3 regions of the Paenibacillus sp. WLX1005 genome follow, and region 3 is predicted to be linked to each of the others. Evidence: a T-box and tRNA genes for the amino acid it is inferred to sense, from the RefSeq annotation. Region 3 holds a T-box; the other regions hold tRNA genes.
The links. A T-box is a leader RNA that pairs with one kind of tRNA and senses whether it is charged. The one in region 3 lies ahead of ACE3MZ_RS18150 (valine--tRNA ligase), so its partner is inferred to be a tRNA-Val.
Positions count from the first base shown of each region.

Region 1: it encodes a tRNA-Val, which carries the amino acid that the T-box ahead of ACE3MZ_RS18150 (valine--tRNA ligase) is inferred to sense. The anticodon was not compared.
Region 2: it encodes a tRNA-Val, which carries the amino acid that the T-box ahead of ACE3MZ_RS18150 (valine--tRNA ligase) is inferred to sense. The anticodon was not compared.

Region 1 is NZ_CP176756.1:5,216,427-5,223,759, reverse strand. Features, by position in the region: rRNA gene ACE3MZ_RS22380 (23S ribosomal RNA) at 1-1,340, shown strand, start outside; rRNA gene rrf (5S ribosomal RNA) at 1,403-1,519, shown strand; tRNA gene ACE3MZ_RS22370 (tRNA-Glu) at 1,584-1,655, shown strand; tRNA gene ACE3MZ_RS22365 (tRNA-Val) at 1,662-1,737, shown strand; tRNA gene ACE3MZ_RS22360 (tRNA-Met) at 1,759-1,832, shown strand; tRNA gene ACE3MZ_RS22355 (tRNA-Asp) at 1,837-1,912, shown strand; tRNA gene ACE3MZ_RS22350 (tRNA-Gly) at 1,971-2,045, shown strand; tRNA gene ACE3MZ_RS22345 (tRNA-Arg) at 2,049-2,125, shown strand; tRNA gene ACE3MZ_RS22340 (tRNA-Pro) at 2,137-2,210, shown strand; gene ACE3MZ_RS22335 (extracellular solute-binding protein) at 2,750-4,081, shown strand; gene ACE3MZ_RS22330 (carbohydrate ABC transporter permease) at 4,443-5,333, shown strand; gene ACE3MZ_RS22325 (carbohydrate ABC transporter permease) at 5,351-6,175, shown strand; gene ACE3MZ_RS22320 (histidine kinase) at 7,014-7,333, shown strand, end outside.
Region 2 is NZ_CP176756.1:133,192-140,524, forward strand. Features, by position in the region: rRNA gene ACE3MZ_RS00540 (23S ribosomal RNA) at 1-1,030, shown strand, start outside; tRNA gene ACE3MZ_RS00545 (tRNA-Ser) at 1,098-1,189, shown strand; tRNA gene ACE3MZ_RS00550 (tRNA-Met) at 1,246-1,322, shown strand; tRNA gene ACE3MZ_RS00555 (tRNA-Val) at 1,333-1,408, shown strand; tRNA gene ACE3MZ_RS00560 (tRNA-Thr) at 1,415-1,490, shown strand; tRNA gene ACE3MZ_RS00565 (tRNA-Asp) at 1,502-1,577, shown strand; tRNA gene ACE3MZ_RS00570 (tRNA-Phe) at 1,634-1,706, shown strand; tRNA gene ACE3MZ_RS00575 (tRNA-Tyr) at 1,718-1,802, shown strand; tRNA gene ACE3MZ_RS00580 (tRNA-Lys) at 1,815-1,887, shown strand; gene ACE3MZ_RS00585 (PucR family transcriptional regulator) at 2,401-3,582, shown strand; gene ACE3MZ_RS00590 (ABC transporter ATP-binding protein) at 3,951-5,087, shown strand; gene hprK (HPr(Ser) kinase/phosphatase) at 5,695-6,633, shown strand; gene lgt (prolipoprotein diacylglyceryl transferase) at 6,648-7,333, shown strand, end outside.
Region 3 is NZ_CP176756.1:4,241,207-4,248,539, forward strand. Features, by position in the region: gene murC (UDP-N-acetylmuramate--L-alanine ligase) at 1-1,295, opposite strand, end outside; gene ACE3MZ_RS18145 (bifunctional folylpolyglutamate synthase/dihydrofolate synthase) at 1,302-2,678, opposite strand; gene ACE3MZ_RS18150 (valine--tRNA ligase) at 2,690-5,359, opposite strand; T-box leader at 5,441-5,744, opposite strand; gene ACE3MZ_RS18155 (hypothetical protein) at 5,965-6,462, shown strand; gene ACE3MZ_RS18160 (hypothetical protein) at 6,541-6,828, shown strand.

The DNA.
Region 1 (7,333 bases), 980 kb from region 3:
GTAGCGAAGGTCATGATCTCACACTGCCAAGAAAAGCCTCTAGCCAGGAAGCAGGTGCCCGTACCGCAAACCGACACAGGTAGGTGAGAAGAGAATTCTAAGGCGCGCGGAAGAACTCTCGTTAAGGAACTCGGCAAAATGACCCCGTAACTTCGGGAGAAGGGGTGCCCCGGTAGTGTGAATAGCACGAGGGGGCCGCAGTGAAAAGGCCCAAGCGACTGTTTAGCAAAAACACAGGTCTGTGCGAAGCCGCAAGGCGAAGTATACGGGCTGACGCCTGCCCGGTGCTGGAAGGTTAAGGGGAGTGGTTAGTCTTCGGGCGAAGCTATGAACCGAAGCCCCAGTAAACGGCGGCCGTAACTATAACGGTCCTAAGGTAGCGAAATTCCTTGTCAGGTAAATTCTGACCCGCACGAATGGCGTAACGATTTGGGCGCTGTCTCAACGAGAGATCCGGTGAAATTTTAATACCTGTGAAGATGCAGGTTACCCGCGACAAGACGGAAAGACCCCATGGAGCTTTACTGCAGCTTGATATTGAACTGGGGTGCGATTTGTACAGGATAGGTGGGAGCCTTGGAAGAGGGAGCGCAAGCTTCCTTGGAGGCGCCGTTGGGATACCACCCTGATCGCATCTGAGTTCTAACCTAGTACCGTGATCCGGTACGGGGACCGTGTCAGGTGGGCAGTTTGACTGGGGCGGTCGCCTCCTAAAATGTAACGGAGGCGCCCTAAGGTTCCCTCAGAATGGTTGGAAATCATTCGAAGAGTGCAAAGGCAAAAGGGAGCTTGACTGCGAGACCTACAAGTCGAGCAGGGACGAAAGTCGGGCTTAGTGATCCGGTGGTACCGCATGGAAGGGCCATCGCTCAACGGATAAAAGCTACCCTGGGGATAACAGGCTTATCTCCCCCAAGAGTCCACATCGACGGGGAGGTTTGGCACCTCGATGTCGGCTCATCGCATCCTGGGGCTGAAGTAGGTCCCAAGGGTTGGGCTGTTCGCCCATTAAAGCGGTACGCGAGCTGGGTTCAGAACGTCGTGAGACAGTTCGGTCCCTATCTGTCGTGGGCGTAGGAAATTTGAGAGGAGCTGTCCTTAGTACGAGAGGACCGGGATGGACGCACCGCTGGTGTACCAGTTGTTCCGCCAGGAGCATCGCTGGGTAGCTACGTGCGGACGGGATAAGCGCTGAAAGCATCTAAGCGTGAAGCCCCCCTCAAGATGAGATTTCCCAAGTTTAGTAAGACCCCTTGAAGACGACGAGGTTGATAGGTTGGGGGTGGAAGTGCAGCAATGCATGGAGCTGACCAATACTAATCGGTCGAGGGCTTATCCAAGATTCTAGACACGCGATGGATCGTTTCGGATTCAGTTTTCAGGTGATCAACACATCTGCACGTTTGGTGATGATGGCGGAGGGGTTCCACACGTACCCATCCCGAACACGACCGTTAAGCCCTCCAGCGCCGATGGTACTTGGACCGCAGGGTCCTGGGAGAGTAGGACGTTGCCAAGCGTATTCCCCTTAGGGGATTTTTTTTCGCCCGTAATAGGGATTAGGCATTACATTTTGATAGTATGGCCCGTTGGTCAAGGGGTTAAGACACCTCCCTTTCACGGAGGTAACAGGGGTTCGAATCCCCTACGGGTCATGAGATGGAGACTTAGCTCAGCTGGGAGAGCATCTGCCTTACAAGCAGAGGGTCGGGGGTTCGATCCCCTCAGTCTCCACCATCTAGATTTTCTTATCAATGACGCGGGGTGGAGCAGTCCGGTAGCTCGTCGGGCTCATAACCCGAAGGTCACAGGTTCAAATCCTGTCCCCGCAATGATGGAACCGTGGTGTAGGGGTTAACATGCCTGCCTGTCACGCAGGAGATCGCGGGTTCAAATCCCGTCGGTTCCGCCATTTTTACTTTTGGTTTTCGGACGAAAAGAGGAAATGGACTGAGAAGTACAAGCAAGACGCGGACGTGGCTCAGCGGTAGAGCATCGCCTTGCCAAGGCGAGGGTCGCGGGTTCGATTCCCGTCGTCCGCTCCATTTGCGCCCTTAGCTCAGCTGGATAGAGCGTTTGACTACGAATCAAAAGGTCAGGAGTTCGAATCTCTTAGGGCGCGCCATTTTATTTTAACGGGATGTAGCTCAGCTTGGTAGAGCACCTGGTTTGGGACCAGGGGGTCGCATGTTCAAATCGTGTCATCCCGATTGTATAGAGGAATGCGGAATAAAAAGCACTTTTATGAGAAGAATTGTTGATTGTGTACACAGTCTCTTTTCTCATAAAAGTGCTTTTTTATTTGGGGTTGTTTTGTTTCGACCTTTTTTGTTGTACGTTGTTGTTCGATTTTCATTTGTTTAATGGGACGCAGTTATTATTTAATGTTTGGCGTTGCGAGTTAATTTGTTTAGGTTAGGATGGGCTATTTGTATTGAAATTAGATATTTTGAAGATAAACTTATTCGGGATAGAGGGATAGAGGGATAGAGGGATAGAGGGATAGAGGGATAGAGGGATAGAGGGATAGAGAGTTGTGGGAGATGAAGCTGTAGAAATTCATGGTTTTAGGTGCTTTCGTTTAGAGTATCGTTGCTTACAAAGTTTACAAACACCTTAAAAACACGAACCTTATTACTTGAATTTCTGTATTGTTCTTAGTAAGCGTTTACATGATAATGTGGATATTCGGCTAAACGATTATACATGGTTTAATCAAACAGATATTCATCAAAGGGGATGAACACAGATGGTGGTAAAGACAGGCAGACTTTTATCATTGGTAATGGCAGGAGCATTGACGTTGGGATTGGCGGCTTGTGGGAATAGCGATTCTGGTAGTCAAGGTGCCAGCAGTACAGGAACGGGGACGAGCGGCGAGAAAGTGACGATTACGTTCCAAAATATTTATCCAGATCCAACGACACCGACGTACAAAATGATTCGTCAGATTGTGGATCAATATCAGAAGGATCATCCGAATATTGAGATTGCACTGGATACACTCAATACGGATCAGCAGAAGTTGAAATTGAAAACACAGGCAGCTTCGCGCGAGATTCCTGATATCACCATCGTGAATCCGGCTGCACAGATGAAGCCTTATGTAGATGCTGGTTTGCTGGCACCGTTGGACGATATTCTCGATCAGGATGGCCTTCGTGATACATATCAAAAGGGCCTGCTCGATTATTACAGCAAGGACAACAAAGTATACGCGTTGCCGGATGGGAATAATATCGAGGTAGGTTATTACAACAAGGCGCTGTTTGAAAAAGCGGGTATTGCTGCACCACCGACTACATTTGACGAGTTGCTACAAGATGTAGGCAAGCTGAAAGCGGCAGGGATTACACCGATTGCGATCGGGGAGAAAGATTCTTGGACAGGTTCATTTTTGTTCATGAACATCTTGCTGCGTACGAACGGTGGGCCGGGCTTCTTGCAGGATGTTGCAGATGGCAAGAAGACGTTTAACGATCCTGCGTTTACTGAAGCGGTAGAGGCGTTTGAGAAGCTGGTACAGGCGGGAGCATTCCCGGATGGTGCAACTTCGATTGATGCGACAGCAGGCGGTAATATGTTCCGTACAGGGCAGGCGGCAATGTTCTTTATCGGTACGTGGGAGACGGGGGCGAATGATTCGTCTACAGTCGGCAAAGATGTGGGAGTGTTCAAGTTCCCGACGGTTAATGGCAAAGGCGATCCAGATCAATACATGCTAGCGCCGGGTAGTGCATTTGCAGTGTCTGCGAATAGTGAGCATTTAACGGAAACGAAGGATTTCTTGAAGTATTTTGCGACTCAGTATCCGAAGGTGTCGTTTGATTTGAAAAATGCGGTAGGTATTGGTCAGAAAGTGGACGGCGACTTCAAAGCAGCGGGTTACTCTCCACTGGCGATTGAAGTGCTGGATCTGTTCAAAAATATCAAAGGCGGCGATTTGTCGTTTGATAATACGATGAATCCGGCTGTATCGCAGGTGCATTTGAGCAGTATTCAAAACCTGTTTGTACAGCAGGTCGATCCGAAGCAAGTGGCTGAGGAGCATCAGGCAGCATTTGAAGCAAACCCGAATTGATGAGGTAAGAGTTGGACGATACTGGAATCGAATCTGAACTAGTGAAGTGAAAATTGGGTAGCACTTGAATTCAATCTGAATTGAGGAAATGAGTGCTGTAGAGTCACTTGCAATACTTATTTTGGATTTGAGTTAGAAGTAATCAGCCAAATGATTTACAAAGATGAACGGTGAGGTTGGTAGTTCATACTTTATCGACTTCGATTGCGATCCGTTGAGTGAAAATGCGATAGCGATCCGTTGAGTGAAAATGAATAGGCGCAAGTGGAAAAAATGACAGGGGCGCCGGTTGCGTCCCTGTTATTTTTAAGAAGTACTGATGATGCTTAACAAGGATATAGAAAAAGGAGGGGGAGCAACCATGAATGTACTCAAGGTGCCAGCGCGGACGATTGCGGTGTTTGTGTTGCCTTGTTTGTTGTTATATATCGGGACGGTGTTTGTGCCGATTCTGGTTTCTTTTTATACGGCGACGTTGGATTGGAATGGGATTGGGGACGCGAAATTTGTAGGACTGGCGAACTTCCATACGCTGTTGTTTGCAGACAATAACTTTTGGCCGTCGGTGAAGCGGACGGTGATGTATGCGGTGTTCTCGATGATTGAGATTCCGTTTTGTCTGTTATTTGCGATTTTGTTGAATCGGTATGTGCGTAAGGGAAATCGGCTGGTGACGATTTATTTTGTACCTGTCATTCTGTCGAACGTTATTCTCGGTCAGCTGTGGAAAACGATCTACAATCCGACTTCGATGGGCGGGATGTTGAACGGGATTCTGGTACAGTTGGGATTGGAGAATTGGACGCACAGCTGGTTAACAGAGCCAGCGTATGCGATGTACGCTCTGTATTTTGTATCGTTGTGGCAGTATTTTGGATATCATCTGTTGATTCAGTTTACTGGGGTACAGAATATTCCCGATGAGATTTATGAAGCAGCGAAAATTGATGGTGCGGAAGGATTTAAGGCGGATCGGTATATTACATTTCCGATGATTGTGCCTATTTTTAAAATCTCAATTGTACTGGCATTTATCGGCTCGCTGCAAGCGTTTGAACTGGTAATGGTTATGACGGGCGGGGGCCCTGCACACGCGACGGATACGATTGCGACGCATATGTACAATATGTCGTTCTTATCCCAGAAATATGGGTACGGCAGTGCGGTGGCGACGTTCTTGGTCGTATTCTGTCTGATCATTACGGTAGTGATTAATTTTATCTTTAACCGGATTGAACGTAAAGTGACCTGAGGAGAGGAGCATATACGATGGTAAAAGTGAAAAAAGGGTTTGTCTATCTGCTCTTCGCCGTTCTGGTCGTTACGCAGATCTATCCGTTGTTCTGGCTGCTCATGTACTCGCTGAAAACGAATGAAGAGATTTTGAGTGGCAGTTTCTTTTCGTTTCCGAAGATTCCGCAATGGCATAATTATGCGGAAGCCTATACGTCGGGCAGTTATCTCAAGTATCTGGGCAACAGTGTGCTGGTGACGGGTGTGACGCTAGTTGCGGTGATTTTGCTTAGTGCGATGACGGCGTATGCGATCTCGCGGTTTAAGTGGAAGTACGGACCGTATGTGATGCTGCTATTTTTGCTAGGAATGATGATTCCGATGCAGGCGACGCTGCTGCCGCTAATGATTATTTTCAAAAACCTGCATCTGCTGGATACACGCTGGGCGATTATTATTCCGTATACGGCATTTGCGCTTCCGATCGCGGTGTTTATTCTGAGCGGATTTATGCGAGCAATTCCGACGGATATTGAGGAATCGGCGTTTATCGATGGGGCGAGTGTATATCGGATTTTTCGCAGTATTATTTTGCCGATTTCGATGCCGCCGGTAATGACGGTGTGTATTCTGACTTTTATTAATATTTGGAACGAGTATATTGTGGCGGCGACGTTTATCTCGTCAGAGAATCTCAAGACGCTGCCGTTTGGGGTGTATACGTTTGTGAGCCAGTATTCGGTCAATTACGGTAATATCGGGGCGTTTCTGATTATGGGTGCGTTGCCGGTTATTATTATCTACTTTATCCTGTCGGAGCGGATTACGAAAGGTATGGTTGCGGGAGCGGTTAAAGGGTAGGTTGACGTTGAACGTAATACGCTGGGTGGATCGACGATCGCTCTAAGGTGTTTGTTTTAAGGTATTCGTTTTAAGGTATTCGCTTTAAGGTGTTTGCTCTGAGATGTTTGTTCTAAAATGTTTGCTCTAGAGTATTCGCTCTAAGATATTTACTCTGAGGTTTTGACTCTGGGATGTTCATTATTGGATTATGAAGTTTTTTGAAAGATTGTTGAAAGGATTGTTCAAAGGACGATCAGATGGAGAAGTACGTATATGCTGTTAAAGTGTTATAAGTTATGCGTAGCATGTGCTGTAGATTGTATCGTTCTCATGTAAGCACAATTATATATTATTTTGTAAAATAAACCCTCTGATATCATGTAGTCTGGTATGATTTGGAGATGAGGGGACAGGTTGTGGGCGACAGGTGCGGAGCAGAGGGAATGAGCTTCCGCTGCTGTCGCTGTTTGACTTGTAAGAGACGGTGTCGTGTAGCTTGATGTAGCCGGGAATTGGGATTATGAGTGAGAGAGTCTTCTGTGAAAGTAATCGCGGAGTGACGTGAACAGAGTACGCGTATAAAGTTGTGGAGTGGTGTGAAAAGAGTAGACTTTTGAAGTGTACAGTTTAACAATTGAGGTTGAAGGTTGAAGGTTGAAGGTTGAAGGTTGAAGGTTGAAGGTTGAAGGTTGAAGGTTGAAGGTTGAAGGTTGAAGGTTGAAGGTTGAAGGTTGAAGGTTGAAGGTTGAAGGTTGAAGGTTGAATGTTGAATGTTGAATGAAAAAGGAAAAGGAAAAGGAAAAGGAAAAGGTGACAGTTAGGTGCTGAGTAGGCGGTTTATGGGGGAGGGGTTGGTGTGCCGCGCAGGTTTCGGTCGATTCATCATCGGTTGTTTGTGCTGTTCTTGGTATGTATGACGGCGATTTTGTTGATTGTGACGGTGTTGTTTTATAACCGGGCGACGACGCAGTTTCATGATAAGCTAGGCGAGATTGCTCGCAAAAATGTATCGCAGACAGCAGGGCTGTTGGATCTGCTTCTCGCCAGTTATGACAGTCTGTCCAAGTCGATCAGTACGAATGCGGATATTGTACGGCTGGTGGCGGAGAAACGGATATTGCCGCCGCAAGTAGAGTATGTGAATCAGCACAATATTACGAATATGATGGGTGCGAT
Region 2 (7,333 bases), 1.5 Mb from region 3:
CTTCGGGCGAAGCTATGAACCGAAGCCCCAGTAAACGGCGGCCGTAACTATAACGGTCCTAAGGTAGCGAAATTCCTTGTCAGGTAAATTCTGACCCGCACGAATGGCGTAACGATTTGGGCGCTGTCTCAACGAGAGATCCGGTGAAATTTTAATACCTGTGAAGATGCAGGTTACCCGCGACAAGACGGAAAGACCCCATGGAGCTTTACTGCAGCTTGATATTGAACTGGGGTGCGATTTGTACAGGATAGGTGGGAGCCTTGGAAGAGGGAGCGCAAGCTTCCTTGGAGGCGCCGTTGGGATACCACCCTGATCGCATCTGAGTTCTAACCTAGTACCGTGATCCGGTACGGGGACCGTGTCAGGTGGGCAGTTTGACTGGGGCGGTCGCCTCCTAAAATGTAACGGAGGCGCCCTAAGGTTCCCTCAGAATGGTTGGAAATCATTCGAAGAGTGCAAAGGCAAAAGGGAGCTTGACTGCGAGACCTACAAGTCGAGCAGGGACGAAAGTCGGGCTTAGTGATCCGGTGGTACCGCATGGAAGGGCCATCGCTCAACGGATAAAAGCTACCCTGGGGATAACAGGCTTATCTCCCCCAAGAGTCCACATCGACGGGGAGGTTTGGCACCTCGATGTCGGCTCATCGCATCCTCCTGGGGCTGAAGTAGGTCCCAAGGGTTGGGCTGTTCGCCCATTAAAGCGGTACGCGAGCTGGGTTCAGAACGTCGTGAGACAGTTCGGTCCCTATCTGTCGTGGGCGTAGGAAATTTGAGAGGAGCTGTCCTTAGTACGAGAGGACCGGGATGGACGCACCGCTGGTGTACCAGTTGTTCCGCCAGGAGCATCGCTGGGTAGCTACGTGCGGACGGGATAAGCGCTGAAAGCATCTAAGCGTGAAGCCCCCCTCAAGATGAGATTTCCCAAGTTTAGTAAGACCCCTTGAAGACGACGAGGTTGATAGGTTGGGGGTGGAAGTGCAGCAATGCATGGAGCTGACCAATACTAATCGGTCGAGGGCTTATCCAAGATTCTAGACACGCGATGAGATCGTTTCGGATTCAGTTTTCAGGTGATTAACTTTGAAAATTTTCTTGGAGAGATACCCAAGTGGCTATAAGGGGACCCTCTGCTAAGGGGTTAGACTGCGTAAGCGGTGCGAGGGTTCGAATCCCTCTCTCTCCGCCACTAGAATTTTGAGTTTATTCAGAATTTTAGGGCAAATATTTGTTCTTTAATATCGTGGCGGTGTAGCTCAGCTGGCTAGAGCGTACGGTTCATACCCGTGAGGTCGGGGGTTCGATCCCCTCCGCCGCTACCATACATATCTTGGAGACTTAGCTCAGCTGGGAGAGCATCTGCCTTACAAGCAGAGGGTCGGGGGTTCGATCCCCTCAGTCTCCACCATAATGTGCCGGTGTAGCTCAGTTGGTAGAGCAACTGACTTGTAATCAGTAGGTCGGGGGTTCAAATCCTCTCGCCGGCACCATTTTTTTCTCTGGAACCGTGGTGTAGGGGTTAACATGCCTGCCTGTCACGCAGGAGATCGCGGGTTCAAATCCCGTCGGTTCCGCCATTTTTGATTTAGTATGACGAAATGGCTATACAGTATATTAACTTAATATACAGTATGGCTCGGTAGCTCAGTCGGTAGAGCAGAGGACTGAAAATCCTCGTGTCGGCGGTTCGATTCCGTCCCGAGCCATCTTTTATTGTGGAGGCTTAGCGAAGTGGCCAAACGCAGCAGACTGTAAATCTGTTCTCTCCGAGTTCGGTGGTTCGAATCCATCAGCCTCCACCAGTTTTTTTATAAGAGCCATTAGCTCAGTTGGTAGAGCACCTGACTTTTAATCAGGGTGTCGAAGGTTCGAGTCCTTCATGGCTCATCTAAAAGAAAGCATCTTACCTTGTTGGTAGGATGCTTTTTTGTTTTTATATTATTTTTTATGTTATAGGTTTGTGTTATAAATATCAGATAATAAGATAAGTTGTTCTATGCGTATCGCAACAAGATGATATGTAGCCAGAGAATTCAGAGAATTATTTTATCCAATGGTAAAGGTGATTGTTAGAATGGAACTTTGGTTTCTGTATTTTTACCTATTATAATGTAGAAAACTATTAATTTTGATATGAAATGAATTCTGAAATGATTCTGATGAGTTGTGATTGCTGTTTACATGATCTGCATATGAGAAGATGAGGATGAGATAAAGCAACAAGTTACAATGATAGAATCACAGAATGCTAGAATCAAGGATAGAACTACAGATGAAACTACAAGTGGAATTACAAATAGAATTACAGATAGAACTATAAATTATTTGAGATTATTGAAATAAGATGCCTAAAAATATAAAGCGAGTGGTGGAATTTGCGGATAGAAGGGAATTTACGTTATGGATGTAAATGAACTACGGCAACGGATTGAGCAGATTACTGGGTTGCGTATTGGAGAGCACCGTTTCAATGAAAGAGAGTGGGATAAGAGAGAGCGTTCTTTTGTAGGGATTGATATGGAACAAACTGAGTTACCATTGATGATTCCAGTGTTGCGTCAGGCTGGTGAAGTAGTTGTATGGGAAGTAGTAACAGATCATCATAGTGCTGTAGCAGATGATGCGGGTTCAGAAGGTAATGTAGTAAGTACAGATACTGCCAACATGAATGCTTCGGACGAAATGAAGCGTATTTACCAGCTGCTTGAGCTTTTGTTGCCTTCGGTCATGGGGTTGCAGCCGATGGAGTTATCTCCTGTTGTGCAGGGAAAGGATCAACAGGCGCGTGAATTGGGACAGTGGTTGGTGAGGCAGCTTAGTTTGCGTAATTCGTCGATGGAGATTCCAGATGAATATGTGATCAAGGAACGGCTGAATTCTGTTATGGTTCCTTTTCTGTTGCTTGCCGAGAGTTTGCAGATAGGCACGTTGAATGGTAAGCAATTGGAGAAGCTGGTATCCAGTTATTTTGATCGGGATATGCTATTGATTCCATTGCAAGATAATGAATGGTTGGTGCTGGCGAAGCATGAATTGATAGAGGATGAAGAAGATGGACGTGATATTGGAGACGAAAATGAGGATACAGAGGAAGATTTGCTGACTGCATTTGCGCTTGGATTGTATGAGTTGGTAGCGAGCGAATGGGTTGGAAGTTTTCATATTAGCGTGACGTTGCCACTAAATCCGCTTCATGGATTGGCGCAGACGGTGGCACAGCTTCGAGAGGCTATTCATCTCGGAAGATTGTTTCAGGTAACTGAGCATATTCATTTGCCATGGGAGTTACGGTTGGAGAGTCTGCTGTATCGTATTCCAGAAGAAGAACGGCAGCGGTTTGTGGAATCAGCAGATCACCATTCACATTTGTTTGGTGATGAGGAGACAGTAACGACACTAGAGACATTTTTCAAAATGGATTGCAATGTGAGTGAGACTGCCAAGCAATTGTATATTCATCGGAATACGTTATTGTATCGACTGGACAAGATCAAACAGGATACGCAGCTAGATGTACGGCGTTTTGAAGATGCGGTATTGATGCGGTTGACACTGCTATTGTATAAAGTGACAAAAAGCTGAAATGTTTTTTGTAGGTTTTGTCGATAGAGCTGGCGAGCAGATTAGGGTAAGATAGAAGCAGATAAAGTAACCGGTTTCAAAATAACGTTCAATAAATCATTTTGTGGGAACCTTCTTGTTAATTTGTTACAGACAGACGTGGTCATAATAAACTATGATCTGAATGTATGGAGACAACGTAGAAGGCAAACGTGATAGTTGATTCCACAAAATTAGTAAACCGGGATATCTTTGCTGCTTTTATCTTCATTTGATAGTCGCTCCCATTTGTTGTCGACTTCCTTATACATAATAGACAATAAAGCTGTGAGCGGAATGAATAACAGTACTGTAAAAAGACCACATTATATTTTGGGAGGTTTTTTATTATGGCAGGTGTACGCTTAGAGCATATTTTCAAAAAGTATCCGGGTTCCGATAAAGCAACAGTAGTTGATGTCAATCTGGACATTAAAGATAAAGAGTTTTTGGTGCTAGTTGGTCCTTCCGGTTGTGGTAAATCGACAACACTTCGTATGATCGCAGGTTTGGAAGAAATCTCCGAAGGCAAACTGTACATTGGCGATCGCGTCGTGAACGATGTAGCTCCAAAAGATCGCGATATCGCGATGGTGTTCCAATCTTACGCTTTGTACCCACATATGGATGTATACTCCAATATGGCGTTTGGTCTGAAACTGCGTAAGGTGAAAAAAGACGAAATCGAAAAACGCGTGCGTGAAGCTGCGAAAATTCTGGATATTGAGCATTTGCTGGATCGTAAGCCAAAAGCGCTGTCCGGTGGTCAACGTCAGCGTGTCGCGCTCGGTCGTGCGATCGTCCGTGATCCACAAGTCTTCCTGATGGATGAGCCGCTGTCCAACTTGGATGCGAAACTGCGTGGTCAGATGCGTGCGGAAATCACAAAACTGGCAAAACGTCTGCAAACGACTGTTATCTACGTAACGCATGATCAGATCGAAGCAATGACGATGGGTGATCGTATCGTTGTTATGAAAGATGGTATCATTCAACAGGCTGCTTCTCCGGAAGAACTGTACAACCATCCTCGTAACATGTTCGTAGCGGGCTTTATCGGTTCCCCGACTATGAACTTTATCCGTGGTACACTGTCTGAGAAAAATGGTGGTACCGTATTCTCCGCTGCTGGTCTGGAACTGAATCTTCCGGGCGGTAAAGCACAAGTACTGAAAGATCAAGGGTATACAGGCAAAGAAGTAATTCTGGGTGTTCGTCCAGAAGATATTCACGAAGAGCCAGTATTCCTGGAAGCTTCGCCGAACAGTGTATTCACTGCAAAAGTGGACGTTTCCGAGAACCTGGGTCACGAAACGTTGCTGTACCTGAGCGGCATTAGCTCTGACACCGTTATTGCTCGTGTTGATGGTCGTTCCACTACACGCGATAATGCTACAGTAACTATGGCAATCGATATGAACAAAGTACACATCTTCGATCCAGCTTCTGAAGATAACCTGTTCTATAGTGAGCCTGCAACTGTATAATATGTGCGATTTGCCGAATGGGTGAATCCTCACTATAGTAAGTAAAAAAAGACTGCCGAACCGATCAGGTTCTGGCAGTCTTTTTGGTATGGAGTAAGGTGAGCTGGTATGGAGTAAGGTGAGCTGGTATGGAGTAAGGTGAGCTGGTATGGAGTAAGGTGAGCTGGTATGGAGTAAGGTGAGCTGGTATGGAGTAAGGTGAGCTGGTATGGAGTAAGGTGAGCTGGTATGGAGTAAGGTGAGCTGGTATGGAGTAAGGTGAGCTGGTATGGAGTAAGGTGAGCTGGTATGGAGTAAGGTGAGCTGGTATGGAGTAAGGTGAGCTGGTATGGAGTAAGGTGAGCTGGTATGGAGTAAGGTGAGCTGGTATGGAGTAAGCGGTGTGCGGTTGCTTACTGCATTAGTGACATATGTGGATTTATGATTAGTATGGGTCATTCTATTGCTATAATGAACAATATGATGTCATTCAGCGTCCGAAATCCGGCACTCTGATTGATTTCGTTGCCATTTTCCATTACCATGGGTACATTGGCATCAATATGTACAACAATACAAATACACTCCTAACAAGACAAGTGACCTACTCAGGGAAAGGAAGAACAGAATGGCCAAACATGTAAAGGTTTCGGAATTAGTGCAGATGTTCCAGCTTGAGGTTGTATCCGGGGGACTTGGCTTAAAACGAAACATTACCGTAGATGATCTGAACCGTCCCGGTCTGGAGATGGCGGGTTATTTTGAGTATTATCCAACTGAGCGTGTACAAATCCTTGGACGCACAGAACTGGCTTTCTTCAAAATGCTGACGCATGAGGAAAAAGCAGAACGTATGAGCAAGCTATGTAACGAAGAGACTCCTTGTATCGTGGTAACACGAGGACTTGAGATTCCAGAGGAACTGGTGGAAGCAAGTGAAGCGCATGGACTTCCTGTTCTGCGCAGCAATCTTGCCACGACGATTCTCTCCAGTCGCATTACCAACTTCCTGGAGAAAAAACTGGCACCGACTGCAACGATTCATGGCGTACTCGTGGACATTTATGGCGTCGGTATGTTGATTACAGGCAGCAGCGGTATCGGTAAAAGTGAAACTGCACTGGAACTGGTGAAGCGTGGACATCGTCTGATTGCGGATGATGCGGTAGAGATTCGCCAAACGTCCGATAATCAGCTGCACGGTACAGCTCCAGAATTGATCCGCCACCTGCTGGAAATCCGTGGTGTCGGTATTATCAACGTGATGACGCTGTTCGGGGCAGGCGCGATCCGCAACAATAAACGGATTACGCTCGTTGTTCGTCTGGAAGCTTGGCAGCAGGACAAACAATATGACCGCATCGGTCTGGATGAAGAGACGACTAAAATCATCGATACGGATGTGCCTCTGGTGACGATCCCTGTACGTCCGGGACGAAATCTGGCGGTTATTATTGAAGTAGCGGCGATGAATTTCCGTCTGAAGCGGATGGGTTACAATGCAGCTCTCCAATTCACGCATAAGCTGACCGAGACGATTGCTGAAGATCTCGACGAACTGGATTAAGGAGAGGTTACGTTATGGGGACATTGTTGATTAATCCGATTGCTTTTTCGATTGGATCGCTGGAAGTGCACTGGTATGGTCTGATTCTGGGCTTTGGTGCGCTGATGGGTCTGCTATTCGCGATTCGTGAAGGCAAACGGTTCGGGATTCCGCAGGAGTTTTTCATGGACTTGCTGCTGTTTGGAGTGCCATCTGCGATTATCGCTGCGCGCATCTATTATGTGGCTTTTCGCTGGCCGGATTACAAAAATAATTTTGTAGACGTTTTTAAAATTTGGAATGGCGGTATTGCGATCTATGGCGCGCTGATTGGTGCGATCATCTGTGCGGTCATCTATACGCGCTACAAAGGCTACAATTTCTGGCGGATTGCGGATATTTGTGCACCTTCGTTATTGATTGGACAGCTGATTGGTCGCTGGGGGAACTTTGTCAATCAGGAAGCATACGGTGGTCCAGTCGATGAGTCATTCCTGCGTAGTAATCTTCATTTGCCAGATTTTATTGTGAATCAGATGAATGTAAACGGCATATACCATCATCCGACATTCCTGTATGAGTCGGTATGGAACATTGTTGGTGTGTTGCTGTTATGTACGCTGCGTCGTCGTCCTTTTGTACGCGCGGGTGAGATCTTTATGTCTTATTTTATCTGGTACGGTATTGGTCGTTTCTTTATCGAGGCATTGCGTACGGATAG
Region 3 (7,333 bases):
GGCTGCATAGAAGAGGACAATTCGTTGACAACATCGTCCTTATCAGCGACATAACGTGCGCTGTCATTGCTGTGTTTGATAATCAGATCGACAAGAGCTGCGGAGTTTACGCCTTCGATCTGTTTTTCGCCTGCGGGTGCATAGATGTCGGTGATGATAACTTCGTCCGCTTCGCCAAATGCACGGCTGAATTCATCCAGCAGAAAGTACGTACGTGAATAGCGCTGCGGCTGGAAAATGGCAATGATCTTCTTGCCAGTAGCGCGCGCTGCCTTCAGCGTAGCTTCGATCTCGGTCGGATGGTGAGCGTAATCGTCCACAATCAGAATGTCGTTAGATTCGCCGATCACTTGGAAGCGACGCTTTGCTCCTTGGAAACGAACGATAGCGGCTGCGGCGGCCGTAAACGACAGTCCCGTTTCTACGCAGGCAATCAGTGTTGCCATCGCATTGTACACATTATGCAGTCCCGGTACGGACAATTGCACCGTGCCCAGCTTCTCGCCTTGGTAGCTCATAACAAAGGAGATTTTACGATCGCCCGGTTGAATGTCGCTCGCTGTGTAGTCTGCTGGTTGGTCGATACCGAACGTAACGGTATCACCTTGAATGCTTGGCAACAACTCACGGATATTCTCATCATCGGCATTGATAATCGCCTTGCCGCCTGAACGCAGCTGGCTCAGAAATTGCACGTAGGCTGCTTTGATATTGGCAAAGTCACCATCGTAATTTTCCAGATGATCGGCTTCGATATTCGTAACAACAGCAATGGCCGGATGGTATTGCAAAAAGGTGCCGTCGCTCTCATCGGCTTCGGCGACTACATACTCGCTTTTGCCTGCTTTGGCGTTCGTACCCAGATTAACGATCTCGCCACCGATAATGTACGTCGGATCGGCTTCGCACTCTTCCATAACGAGCGCGATCATTGACGAAGTCGTTGTTTTGCCGTGTGCACCGGCAACGGCGATGCCTTTGCGCTCATTGAGCAGACGCGCCAGCATTTCGGAACGGTGCAATACTGGAATCTCCAGCTTGCGCGCTTCTACCAGCTCTACATCATCTTGCGATACTGCCGAGGAGTACACCAACAGATCGGCACCATGCACTTTTTCCGGTGCATGACCGATATGAATGTCTGCTCCTTGGTCTTGTAGCTTTTGCGCCAGCGCGCTCATCGCTACGTCCGAACCGGTTACTTTATATCCCATTTCAAGCAGGACTTTGGCGATAGCACTCATGCCGTAGCCGCCAATCCCAATAAAATGTATATGTTGTTCTGTCTTGTTCATCCTGTCTCACCAGCCCTTTTCAGAATCGGTTTGATGCAAAAGAGTCGCTCTTACATCTGAAATTAAATACAGCGTTCCGGTCACGACCCCAAGATCTTCCCGTTCTGTCTGCGACTGTAGCAGCTGGATTGCCTGCTTCCAGTCTTTTTCCACAATAACCTGCACGTCGGTTCTGCCCATCTCCTGTTGCAGACGCTGTACCAGCTCTAACAGATGTTCCGCTGGCATTTTGCGACGGAAATCCGGCTCGGTCAAAATCAGAGTATCTGCAATGGACAACAGATGGCGGAAAACCGGTTCATGCTGTTTATTTTCAAGCATTCCAGCGAGGAAATGCAGTTTGTTGTACGTATACGTTTGCGGAATGCTCTTGACGAGCGATGCCGCACCTTCGGGATTATGCGCACCGTCCAGTACGATTCGCGGATTCGTCAGCACCGTCTCCAGACGACCTGCCCAAAAGGTATGGCGGAAGCCTTCCAGCAGTGGTTCATCATCCAACACGAATGCCATATACTGACGCAGCACTTCCAGCGTCATCATCGCCAAACCGGCATTGGTGCACTGGTGCTCGCCCTGCATCCCAATTTCAATATCCAATTCACGGAAAATGCCTTGGAAATGGAAGTGTTGGCTGATTTCATCGCCGCCTGTTCGTTCAGCGGTGTAGTCGCGTCCTGCCAAATACATGCGGCTGCGGCATTGCTCCGCGCGTGCTGTCATCACCTGAATCACTTCCGGTTGAGTCACACTCGTAACGACTGGGACGCCAGGTTTGATAATGCCTGCCTTTTCCCCGGCAATCTGCTCCAATGTATCTCCCAAAATATCGGTATGGTCATAGCCTACATTGGTGATTACTGATACGACCGGATTCACGATATTCGTTACGTCCATCCGTCCGCCCAATCCCGTTTCCCAAACGACAACATCAGGATAACATTCCTGTGCATAATACAGAATCGCCAGCGCCGTCGATACTTCAAACATCGTTGGTGAGCCCAACTCGGTAGCGGCGATTTGCTGCACGAACGGATACAGCCGGTTAGAGAGCTTGAGCAGCGTCTCCTCTGGAATATCCTCGTTGTTGTATTGAAACCGGTTAGTGAATTTCGTAATGTACGGCGATGTAAAAGTTCCTACATCGTACCCGCAATTGATCAACACATTGGTCAAAAAGGCGCAGGTGCTGCCTTTGCCATTCGTACCAGCGACATGAACAAATTTCAGTCGGCGATGCGGATGTTCCAGCAATTCCATTAACATTTCAATCCGTTCCAGCCCAGGGCGAATGCCAAACGGAATCAGACCGTTAATCCATTCCACCGCCTGCTCATACGTATGTAGAGGGGCTGACTGCCCCTCCGCGGATTCATATTCCATCGATATCACCCTTAACCTTTCAGTTCGGCAATACGGGCAAGAACCTTGTCGCGTTTGTCGGAATAGTCAGCCTGTTTGGCGCGTTCTTCCTCGATCACTTTTGCCGGTGCTTTGGATACGAAGCCTTGATTGGACAGCTTCTTCTCTACGCGCTCTACTTCGCTGTTCAGCGTCGCCACTTCTTTTTCCAGACGGGCGATTTCTTGCGCGATATCCAGCAGCCCTGCTAGCGGCAGATACAGTTCTGCGCCAGTTACTACGGTACTCATCGCTTTGTCCGGTGCTGCCAGATCAAGACCTGCTTCATATTCGGACGTGTTACAGAAGCGTTGAATATAGTGTGCATTGGATTGGATAATATCCAGCGTTTTGCTATCGTTTGCTTTTACGAGCAATTCGATCTTTTTGCTCATCGGTACGTTCACTTCGGCACGGATATTGCGTACAGAACGGATGATGTCGATCAGCAGGGTCATTTCTTCCTCGGCTGCTTTATTTTCCAGCGCCGGGTCGAAGGTCGGCCAAGCCGCAAGTGTGATCGTATCCCCTTCATGCGGCAGATGCTGCCAGATTTCTTCGGAAATGAACGGCATGAACGGATGGATCATGCGCATCGTACGATCCAGTACGTAAGCCAGTACGGATTGCGTCGTTTTCTTGGCAGCGGCATCTTCGCCGTACAGCGACAGCTTGGCAATCTCGATATACCAGTCGCACAGATCATCCCAGATGAAGTTGTACAGCAGACGTCCGGTTTCGCCAAACTCGTACGAATCAATTAGACGCGTAATATCGCGAGATGTTTCGTTCAGACGATGCAAAATCCAGCGATCAGCTGTGCTGAGTTTACCAGTCAGGTCGATTTCTTCAAAGGTAAAGCCTTCCATATTCATCAATGCAAAACGGGAGGCGTTCCAGATTTTGTTGGCAAAGTTACGTGCTTGTTCTACACGTTCCCAACGGAAACGCAAATCTTGTCCCGGCGTGCTGCCAGTGGAAATCATATAACGCATTGCATCTGCGCCGTATTGCTCAATCACGTCCAGCGGATCTACGCCGTTGCCAAGCGATTTGGACATTTTCTGTCCGTCGGAAGCACGTACAAGCCCGTGCATGAGTACATCTTTGAACGGAATCTCATCGGTAAATTCAAGTGCGGTGAAGATCATACGTGCAACCCAGAAATAGATAATGTCATAGCCCGTTACAAGCAAATCGGTCGGGTAGTAACGCTTCAGATCGTCCGTTTGATCCGGCCAGCCGAGTGTGGAGAATGGCCATAGCGCGGAGCTGAACCACGTATCCAGTACATCTTCGTCCTGACGCAGCGTTTTGCCTGCATGCTCTGGCAAACCGCTTGGATCTTCAGCTGATACGATGATCTCGCCTGTTTCTTCACAGTACCATGCCGGGATGCGATGTCCCCACCACAGCTGACGGGAAATACACCAGTCGCGTACATTTTCGATCCAGTTCAGATACGTTTTCTCAAAACGATCCGGTACGAAGTTGGTGCCGTTGCCGCTTTTTTGTGCTTCGATAGCAGCATCTGCAAGAGGCTTCATTTTTACAAACCATTGCGTGGACAGATACGGCTCAACAACAGCACCCGTACGCTCACTGTGACCTACTTGATGTACGTGATCTTCGATATTGATCAGTACGCCTGCTTCTTGCAAATCTTTGACGATCTGCTTGCGTGCGTCACTGCGATCCATACCTTGATATTGATCAGCGTTCTCGTTCATGATGCCGCCTTCGTCCATTACAACGATCTGTGGCAGATCATGACGTTGACCCATTTCAAAGTCGTTCGGATCGTGGGCAGGGGTGATTTTCACCGCACCGCTACCAAATTCGCGATCTACGTAATCATCAGCAATTACTGGAATGGCGCGGTTTACGATTGGCAGAATCAGCATTTTGCCGATCATATCTTTGTAGCGCTCATCCTTCGGATGAACAGCAACCGCCGTATCACCTAACATCGTTTCAGGACGCGTTGTCGCCACGGTAAGGAAGCCACTGCCGTCTTCGAGCGGGTATTGCAGATGGTACAGATGACCGTTTACCTCTTTGTATTCAACCTCGATATCAGACAGAGCAGTACGAGCCTGCGGGTCCCAGTTGATAATGCGTTTGCCGCGATAGATTAGGTCTTTTTCATACAGGGTTACAAACACTTGGCGAACCGCTTTGGACAATCCTTCGTCCAAGGTGAAGCGTTCGCGGGAATAGTCGAGGGAGAAACCCATTTTCGCCCATTGCTCGTGAATCGTTTGCGCGTATTTATCTTTCCATTCCCATACTTTGTCCACGAATTTCTCACGACCAAGATCATGACGGGTAATGCCTTCGGCGCGCAGATTTTGCTCTACTTTGGTCTGCGTCGCGATACCAGCGTGGTCAGAGCCTGGCAACCATAGTGCATCGTATCCTTGCATCCGTTTGGTACGGATCATAATATCTTGCAGAGTAAAGTCCAGTGCGTGACCGATGTGCAGCATACCGGTTACGTTAGGCGGTGGAATGACAATCGTATAGGGCTGCGCATCCGGGCGCTGGCCCGCTTTGAAATAGCCATTGTTCATCCAATAATCGTACCATTTGCGCTCGGCCGATTTGGGGTCATAGGTTGTTGGCATCTCGGTCGTTGCCGGGTTAGTGTTTGGTTCTGTCATGCAGATCCCTCCATCTTCATCATCAATATCAGAACAGGCGGCATGTACAACTATGCCGGAAAATAAAAAAAGCCCTTCGTCTCAAAGGACGAAAGGCTTTGCTCTCGTGGTACCACCTTTGTTTCGTTACCCGTATTGCTTTGTGATTTCCATTTAGAAATGCACCTCAGATAACGACACTCGAAGACAGATAACGGCTGCTACCGGTTTATTCTAGTCCCGCTGCAACAATGGCTAGTACTTGAATGACAATCAAGCACATACGGTATTCAAATAAACGACTCCCGGACGACTTCGACATCCCGTATCCTGTAGAACCTCTCAGCGCAGCAGCTCTACTCTCTTTAGGTCGATCATGTCTACTATTTCCGTTCACAGTCTGTATTATGGTGTTGCTTTCGTGAAAATATTTCGTTGATTATCATAACTTGTGCACGTAGGAAAGTCAATAAAAAAAGCTGACATCCGCACGATTGGCGCGGTGTCGCAAAGTAGATGTACTATTCAATTTCTTGATGGTATTGAGTCTAGGAAAATTCTTGATTTTTTTACATGTCATGAATTAAAATACAATCATATCAAACGAAAATGAGCTGTTAGAAGAAATGAAATATCTGATTCGTGTGTTATTGTCTCTTGTTTTGTTATTGTCGTTGCTTCCTATCGATTTTACACATGCCACTCCATCTACTGTACAGCAAGATACCTACATAAGCGATTCGCTTTCATTACCACCTACGATAGTTTCACCGGGAAGCCTTCAATCCAATGCTCAATCTTCTTCAACCTTTTATGCTAATGGATATCGGTCAGGAGATGAATTACTCTTTGATTGGAGATATAATCGTCCTGGAGCAAAAATTACGCGTGTAGAGGTTACAGCTACTATTCAATACAAAAAGAATGCGTTTGACCAGAATTGGACAAACATAAAAACAATCTCTTTTGAATATCCAGGAGGACAAGGTTCTTTCGCAGAAAATCAAGTAGAATACCACCCTACTAAAGAAGGAACATATCGTGTTAAACTGACTGGTCTTTTCAGAACTACAACAGGTGGAGAAAGTGCTGGCTGTGTATCCAATACTGTTAACTATTTTTAATTCACTATAATTTTACATACCTGCTCTTGATACAATATCAAGAGCAGGTATATTTATTTGATTTTAAGGAGGATCTATGTGGATATTAAAAAAATCATAAAAGATAGACAACAAGGACGATTGACTATATTAGAACAATTGTACTGGAAATGGTTTGAACCGTCCCAATCACTCATTGGTACTACAAAAGAAATTTATGGAAAAATCCTTACAGATGAGCATCTTGCTGTCGCTTATCTACGCGAAAAAGGACTGATTGACATTGATGTCATTGAGAACCCACCCGATCCAAGAGAAGAAAAATTGGTGTTGACTATTACAGCAATCGGTATTGATTATGTAGAAGATCATATTTTAACATCTTAAATAATCTATTATAATTTTATGACACATGTAAAATTTTTTTCATTATTTCATATTAGTCTATGAAAGGAGTTGTTTTTTATATTAAATCGTAAAGCATTCGTTACGGAACAGAAAAAGCTGAGATGGTTGTTTTTAGAACAATTATACTGGAAATATTTCACAACTAGACTCAATATATCAATGCGTGGTACAAAACAAGAAATTTATGGACAACCTAATAGTGAAATACACCGAGCACTTATGTATTTACAAGATAAAAAGTGGATCGAAATGAACGATACTGCTTTCCCTGAAGACTTTCCAGATGAAATTTCACTTTTCATTACTGCCCTTGGAATAGATATCGTAGAAGATACATTATTAAAACGTGAATAATAAAAAAAACTATTCAAAAAATTACTCGATTAAGAATTCCTTATAAGTTATATATTCATCATTATTTATCGTTTTCAATATATACAAAAAATGAACATCCCTTCTTGATGCTGTGCAATCAAAAGTGGGT